Linked DNA regions of Paraglaciecola sp. L3A3. The protein of the gene in region 1 binds, or shares a complex with, the protein of each later gene. Links are inferred from orthologs where the notes say so. Each region holds a gene or a part of one and is shown in the gene's direction. Other genes may lie near its edges.

Region 1 (3,709 bases):
GTAGTTTATGGGTTTTTGGAGGCTTTCAAATCGTCTCCATTTTAGGTTATGTATTACTGTCTATGGTGGGTTATAACCACTTCGTTTTAGCTCTTGCCAGTGGTTTAGAATATTTAGGTGTTGGTTTAGGTTCAGTTGCTTTGATTGCATTTATGGCTAAATCTACCAATAAACATTTTACCGCTACCCAATTTGCATTATTAACCAGTATTGCTGTTATACCTCGCACTTTTGTTAGTGCGGCAACGGGTTATATTATTGAGTCGGTAGGTTATACCCAATTCTTTGTGATTTGTTTTGTATGCGCCTTACCTGGCATGTTGATGTTATTTAAAATAGCACCTTGGAATGATAGTAAACAGTCACAAACCTAAGAGTGTTCATAGTTCAATCATCGGTTTTTTCAAAGCCAAATGAAAAGGGCAGTAGTTCTTTAAAAGCTACTGTTTTTATTTCCCCTGATTTTTTGACCATATGTATTTGGGTTTGCCCATCAGCAAACTCAGCTATTTTTTGACGGCAACCGCCACAAGGTGGACAAAAATCTGTAGTTGGGCCAATAATCACAATATGTTTGATCAGTTTATTGCCAGACAAAACCATAGCGGATATGGCACCTGCTTCAGCACACTGGCCTAATGGATAAGCTGCATTTTCGACATTACAACCGCTGTGAATTTGTCCTGCTTCATCGATTATAGCCGAGCCAACATGGAATTTTGAGTAGGGTGCATAAGCATTTTTTTGAGCTTGCAATGCTTGTTCAATAAGAGGTGTAGTCACCTCAGGCAATGACTGGAACATGTCAATTATAGGCCTTGTGTTATTTTAAAGGCCGACTAGTTTGCGTTATTTTTACTAATTGATACAAGTTAAATTCAATTATTCTTACGGGGATAATATGGCAACTTTACTTTTTAGTGTAAATAAGCGACTCTACGACATAATTTTTATGTGTGTTTTTATTAATTATTGAGTTAATGTTCATGCTTAATTCAATCTTAATAAACATTCTTTTTTCGGGTAAATATCCTTCTTTATTATGCAGAAATCTATCGTCTTTTTTATATTTATTAGCACATTGTTAATGGGCTGTGCCAGCCATTATGATGACTCTCAATCAAGAGCACAGATGGGTAATTTATTACTTGCCGAGCCTGCACCTATGAATCCAAGATCACAATTGGCCATAGCTCGTTACAGTCATATTTTGGGACAAGCAGAACTAGAAGATGAACAAAGAGCACAATTATTACATCAGCGCGGCACTTTATATGACAGTGTGGGGTTGTCTGGTTTAGCTCAATACGATTTTAATCAAGCTATTCAACTTAAACCAGATTTGGCTGAAGCTTATAATTCTATGGGTGTGCATTATACCCAACAAATGGATTTTATTCAGGCTTATGAAGCCTTTGATGCTACATTAGATATTGATCCTAATATGGAATTTGCATTTTTAAATCGTGGTATTGCTCTTTATTACGGTGGTCGTCCGGATTTGGCTGTACGAGATCTTGGTGAATTTTATAATAAAAATGCTGCAGATCCCTACCGTGCTTTATGGCGTTATTTAGCAGAGAGTAGGATTGACCAAACTAGTGCAATAAAGACCTTAGCTGGATTACGCAAAAACTTAGATGAAGACAACTGGGCCACTAAATTGGTGGATTTATACCTAGGGAAAGTAGGTGAGAATGAGTTGCTAAGTGCCTTAATTGGTGGCGTTACTAGTCAACAACAATTAACCGACCGTTTATGCGAAGCTTATTTCTATTTGGGTAAATACCACACCGAAAAAGGTAATCGTGGTATCGCATCAAATTATTTTAAATTGGCGCTTAGTACTAACGTGTTTGAATATGTAGAACACAGGTATGCACGTTTAGAGCTTAATTTACTCAGAGACCAAACAAACGAAGAAGAATCAGCAGTGTCACAAACTCAATAATTATGTGGCAGTTATTGAGATGGGGAGCTGCTCTATTAATTGCTTTATCTCCCCTTTATCTTGTTTTATATCATGCCCTTGATGAACTCAATTCTAGTCCTGAAATTGCACCAGAAGCCATTAGTTTAACCTTAGACGACGCTTTAGTTTTTTGGCATAAAGGCAAATATAAAGAATCCTTAGTGATCTTAGATCATATTGATAAATCTAAACCCGAAGTATCTTTTTATCGTGCTTATTTTGAGCGATATCTACAACACCAAGTAACCCCACAATTACCTAGTCAAACTACTTTTGCAGAAAATTGTTCGCAAAAAATATTATTTGTTACTGGCGACGTGTATTCCTTAGCTCAAGCTACAGTATTTATGTCTCGTTTTGCTAATGACGAACGATTGGCAACTTTACCAATTTGTATTGAACCAACTATTTGGTTTGATCCCGCTAAAATCAATTGCCAGCAGAATCAGACAGAAGATGGTCGTTTGGCTTGTGATTTACCACAACTGGCAAAAAGTTTAAAAGCACAAAACTTTACCCACTTAGTGGTATTTGCAGATAAAGGTAAAGCAAATGTCCATAACGGAATTATGTTTTTAGATCGGCAAGATAGTTACGACGTGTTTGTGCATGAATTGGCACACTTCGCCGGTTTTGTTGACGAATACCCGTTAACAGGGCAGTTAGCTGCGCAGATTTGTGCTGGCGACGACACGCCTAATTTAGTGTTTCGTAAAGCGGGAACACAAGTTATAGACACTGATTATTGGCAATCAATAGGACTAGACTCAGATTTATCTCTCACTAAAGCGAGAACCTGTGATAACCACCCGAACCAAGCTTATAAGGTAGAAAAAAAGTTAACCTTTATGGAATATCATGATGTGGCTTATATTCCAGAACATTATTTAGCTGTTTGGCAAAAACGTTTGTCAACTCAAACTTATTCTCCGTCAGCTCATGTTAATTTTGCGCAGTTTTATGAAGGAAAAAATAATCTACGAGAAAGCCAGTTTTGGCGGACTAAATATCAAGGTTATTTAAAAAACTAAGCGAGTTAACCAGCATTCTGGATAAGCTGGCTCTTAGATTACGAACAGAAAATGACTCTTATCTATTTGTAAGTGTCTGAATCTTCGTCAAAATTAAGCTCATGCTAGAGCACTTAATCTGAGTTGATGTTAGTTAAAATGCTATTATGTCATTTCTGTGACATTCAGGTATAATACTCGGACCATTTTTATCCCTCAGTTAGTAAACTATTCAGATTATGTTAGAGCAATTTCAAGTCGAGACCATAGATTACCCGTTTCCGGCCAAACCCGCTGTTTTAAGCGAGATTGAACAAAAACGCTACGTTGAAGAAATCAAATCTTTACTCAAACAAAACAATGCTGTTTTAGTCGCACATTATTATACCGACCCTGAAATTCAAGCGTTAGCTGAAGCGACAGGTGGTTGTATTTCTGATTCTCTAGAAATGGCACGATTTGGTAGAGATTGTGATGCCGACACATTAATTGTGGCCGGTGTTCGTTTTATGGGCGAAACCGCAAAAATTCTTAGTCCAGAAAAGAAAGTACTGATGCCAACATTAGAAGCAACCTGTTCACTTGATCTAGGTTGTCCCATCGAACAGTTTTCTGCTTTTTGTGATGCTCATCCCGATCATACTGTTGTGGTTTACGCTAATACATCTGCAGCAGTTAAAGCTAGAGCTGATTGGGTAGTAACATCAAGTATAGCGCTTGAGATAGT
Region 2 (4,307 bases), 2.0 Mb from region 1 along the record:
CTATTGAGAAAGACGGCAAAATAATCGGAGTATTAGATCTGGATAGCCCAATTATTGCTCGATTTGACCATGAAGATAAAATTGGATTAATAAATATTGTGAATATTTTTGTACAAAGTATATCTAGTAAGGAAAATTGTTGAATGAAAAGTTTAATTGATATTCATGTTGCATTAGCCACAGTAGAAGATATGGATTTTTGGGATAATAGGGCAGAAGAAGCTTGTGATCGGTTAAATATTATACTGCACATGCTTTATGATAAAGCTGATGAAGATATAAAACCCACTAATTTAGAGCACATGATCCAATATATTTGGGAAAATTGGCGAGAAGATAGCCATTTACTCGATATAGATGAAGATGATTTGTACGACTGGGTTGACCAACTTCTAGCAACTTGGGATGATGAGCACCAAGAACCTCGTTAACAATGTAACTAGAAGAATAAATGGACACTCCACAAAAATTTTCAAACAGTAAAGAAGTCATCAATTTTTTAGTAGAAAGCTTTCCTGCTTGCTTTAGCAATAAAGGTGATGCGAAACCTCTAAAAATTGGTATTTTTCAAGATTTAGCTGAGCGCCTAGAAGGTGAGGAGCGGGTAAGTAAAACCTTATTACGTTCGTCATTGCGTCATTACACTAACAGTTGGCGCTATTTACATAGTATCAAAACTGGTGCTGAACGTGTGGACCTAGATGGTAAAGGTGTAGCAGTTATTGAAGAAGAACATGTTGAGCATGCGAAAAAGCAACTTGATGAAAGTAAGGCTAAAGTAGCGGCAAAACGCAAAGAACAAGCTGACGCTAATAAAAAGGCTAAGCCCAAAGATATACCTAAATTTAAAACAAACAAAAAACCAGTCCCAGCTAAAAAAGAACAGCCTAAAGTAAAACTGCCCCCAGCTGAAAAACTTACTGACGAAGATGTTAAACCTGGCACAGCGGTAACCGTAAAAATAGGTAAAACACCTATGCCAGCCACTATCACGGATGTATCGAAAGATGACGTACAAGTGCAACTAGATAGTGGAATGATTGTCAAAGTTAAATTAGAAAACTTAAGGTTAGCTCGTTCAAAGAGGTAAATATATGATTAGCTCAATTCGCACATCAGTGCTTTCAGCCATACTTTTAGCAAGTACTGGTTCGATCGCTATAGAAAATAGTAACAGCAGTGATGAATTGCCTGTACTGAAGCAAGAGTCACAACATGTTGCTGCGGCAAAAAGGATTTCGTCACAGTTTCTGCGGTCCCATTACAAGCAAATTGAGCTTAATGATGCCTTGTCAGATAAAATTTTTCATCGCTTTCTACGGTCTTTAGATTTCAATCGAAATGTTTTTACCGCGGAAGATATTGCTAGTTTTTCAAAATACAAAGATAAATTTGATGATGCAATTGAGCGCGGCAATTTAGCCATTGCTTATGAAATTTATCAACTTAGCTTGCAAAGACGAGAACAGCGTTACGAATATGCCTTAACTCTACTTGATAAAGAATTTAATTTTGAAGTTAAAAATGACAAGTTTATTTACGACCGAGAAGATGCTCCTTGGGCAAAAAACCAAGCTGAATTAGATGAGCTTTGGCGACAAAGAGTTAAGTATGACGCACTAAATTTAAAATTAGCCGGTAAGGATTGGACTAAAACTCAAGAATTATTAACTAAACGATATAAACGTGGTATTAAACGTTTAACTCAATCAACCAGTGAAGATGTATTCCAGACGGTGATGCATTCGTTTGCTCGCAGTATTGAAGCACATACCAGTTATTTATCTCCTAGAAACGCTGAACGTTTTAAAATGGAGATGAACCTTTCTTTTGAAGGTATAGGTGCCGTTTTATTAAGTGAAGATGATTTTACTGTAATTCGAAGTGTAGTGCCTGGTGGGCCAGCTGAAACTTCAGGTAAAATTAAACCAGAAGACAAAATTGTTGGTGTCGCTCAAGATGATGAAGAATTTGTAGATGTTATTGGCTGGCGTTTGGATGAAGTTGTAGAACTTATTAAAGGTCCCAAGGGCAGTATAGTTAAATTACAAGTGGTAAAAGGTACATCTGAATCTACAGTGCCTGAGATTGTGACTTTAACCCGCGATAAAATTAAACTAGAAGATAGAAAAGCAAAATCTGAAGTTTACATTCCTAAAGATGGGGTGAATAAAGATCGTAAATTAGGCGTTATTACTATTCCTTCTTTTTACAATAATTTACATAAAGATGTAATAGAAGAAATTACCAGCCTGAAAGAGCAAAATGTACAAGGTTTGATAGTCGATTTAAGAGGTAATGGAGGAGGTTCGTTAACTGAAGCCACTTTATTATCTGGTTTATTTATCGACCGAGGTCCTGTGGTACAAATTCGCGATGGAGCAGGGCGAATTCGTGTAGAAAAAGATATAGACGGTAAAGTTTATTATGATGGGCCTTTAACTGTCTTAGTGGACCGTTATAGTGCTTCTGCCTCTGAAATATTTGCGGCAGCTATGCAAGATTATAATCGTGGTTTGATTTTAGGCGAACAAACCTTTGGTAAAGGCACTGTCCAACAACACAGACCTTTAGGTCGAATTTATGATTTGTACGAAAATCCATTAGGCAGTGTGCAATTTACGATCGCTAAATTTTATCGAATCAATGGCGGTAGCACTCAACATAAAGGGGTAATACCTGATATTTTATTCCCATCCGTTATCGATCATAAAGATTGGGGCGAAAGTCAGGAAGAAAACGCCTTACCTTGGGATAGTATTAGACGTGAAAACTATACAACCTTTGGTGAAAGTGGCGATATCATTAGTAAGTTAACAGCATTGCATGATGAGCGTGTTAAAACTGAATTTAATTATATCTATGAAGATATCGTTCGCTATAAAAGTAAAAAAGAAGACAAAACTATTTCTCTAGTAGAGTCCGAGCGATTAAAAGAAAAAACTGAAAATGAGCAGCGTAATCTAATTCGGGTTAATCAAAGGTTAGTCAAGCTAGGTTTACCTAAACTAGAAAAATTAGATGATATTCCTGACGAAATTGAAAAAGAACTTGAAGAGTTAGATCCTTTCTTAGATGAAGCTGCAAACATTACTTATGATGTGTTAGCAGCAGGAAAATACGCAATCAACAGTAAGAATCATCAATAAATTATTAGGGCTATTTTAGATAGCCCTTTTTCTACTTTTACGCCAATAATAATACCTAGGGTCCACATATGAATACACGTGGTGAGTTTTCCTCTCGTATCGGTTTTGTCCTGGCTGCAGCTGGATCCGCTGTTGGTTTAGGTAATATTTGGGGGTTCCCAACACAAGTAGCAAGTAATGGCGGGGCTGCATTTGTCTTTGCTTATATGGTTCTCGCTTTTATGTTGGCTTATCCTGTACTTATGGCTGAGTTGATTATCGGCCGAGCCACACGTGCAAATATGGTTGATGCCTTGGGCAAAATTTCAGGTAATGTGTTTGGTAAAGCTGTAGGGGTGTGGGGTTTTGTTACCGTTTCGCTAATTTTATCTTTTTATGCATTAGTGGCAGGCTGGATGTTGGCACACTTTATTCAGACGATAACTGACTTATCTAGCCAACAAACTTGGTCAGATTGGCTAGTTACTTCATCTTTACCTAGAGACATCATTTTTAGTGGAATATTCCTTTGTTTAACGGCATTTATTGTCACAGGTGGAGTGACAAAAGGTATAGAAAAATGGTCTGTTAGATTAATGCCGGCTTTGTTTATTCTCATCGCAATTTTAATTATCTATGTTTCTAGCCTAGATGGCGCTGCCAAAGGTTGGAATGTTTACTTATTACCTGATTTTAGTTTATTGCTAGATCCTGAATTATTAATTAACGCTATGGGCCAAGCCTTTTTCTCTATGTCCTTAGGGGTAGGGACTATGTTGGTGTACGGCTCTTATGTCAGTAAAAAAGAAAATTTACCAAGCTTGGGAGCTTCTGTCGCTTTGGTCGACATAGGTGTTGCTGTGTTAGCTGGAATGTTGATTATTCCTGCTATGTATGTCGCTTTACATAACGGTATCGAAATTTTTACAGATGAGGGGGCTTTAATTGAAGGGCCAAACCTTATTTTTGCGGTATTGCCATCATTATTTGCAAGTATGGGGCAAATAGGTGTTTATGTTGCTTTTGTTTTTTTTGCTTTGATGATGATTGCTGCATTAACTTCATCTATTTCTATGCTTGAAGTGCCTGTTGCCTATGTTGTTGAGAGTAAAGGAGTCAGTCGTACAAAAGCAGTTTGGTTACTGACTTTAATAATCTTTTCTATTAGCTCGACTATTG

What was found. The genes of interacting proteins can lie anywhere in the genome.
Region 2: the proteins of nlpI (region 1) and prc are in contact, whole or in part, in a solved structure (PDB 5WQL), measured with the Escherichia coli proteins. The link is inferred for Paraglaciecola sp. L3A3 from one-to-one orthologs.

Annotation. Positions count from the first base shown.
Region 1 is NZ_CP047023.1:4,439,243-4,442,951, reverse strand. Bases 1-2,996 are described here. They hold nlpI (lipoprotein NlpI), read left to right. Parts: upstream 1-1,042; coding sequence 1,043-1,951; downstream 1,952-2,996. Other genes in these bases: GQR87_RS18385 (hypothetical protein), read left to right, coding at 1,954-2,996; cdd (cytidine deaminase), read right to left, coding at 388-804; GQR87_RS18400 (AmpG family muropeptide MFS transporter), read left to right, coding at 1-374. In the rest of the region: more of GQR87_RS18385, read left to right, coding at 2,997-3,003; quinolinate synthase NadA, read left to right, coding at 3,222-3,709. UniProt on the Escherichia coli protein: May be involved in cell division. May play a role in bacterial septation or regulation of cell wall degradation during cell division. Negatively controls the production of extracellular DNA (eDNA).
Region 2 is NZ_CP047023.1:2,467,371-2,471,677, forward strand. What follows is about bases 645-3,621. They hold prc (carboxy terminal-processing peptidase), read left to right. Parts: upstream 645-1,094; coding sequence 1,095-3,149; downstream 3,150-3,621. Other genes in these bases: proQ (RNA chaperone ProQ), read left to right, coding at 645-1,090; GQR87_RS10365 (sodium-dependent transporter), read left to right, coding at 3,218-3,621. Outside these bases: GQR87_RS10345 (GAF domain-containing protein), read left to right, coding at 1-143; GQR87_RS10350 (hypothetical protein), read left to right, coding at 144-431; more of proQ, read left to right, coding at 452-644; more of GQR87_RS10365, read left to right, coding at 3,622-4,307. UniProt on the Escherichia coli protein: Involved in the cleavage of a C-terminal peptide of 11 residues from the precursor form of penicillin-binding protein 3 (PBP3). May be involved in protection of the bacterium from thermal and osmotic stresses.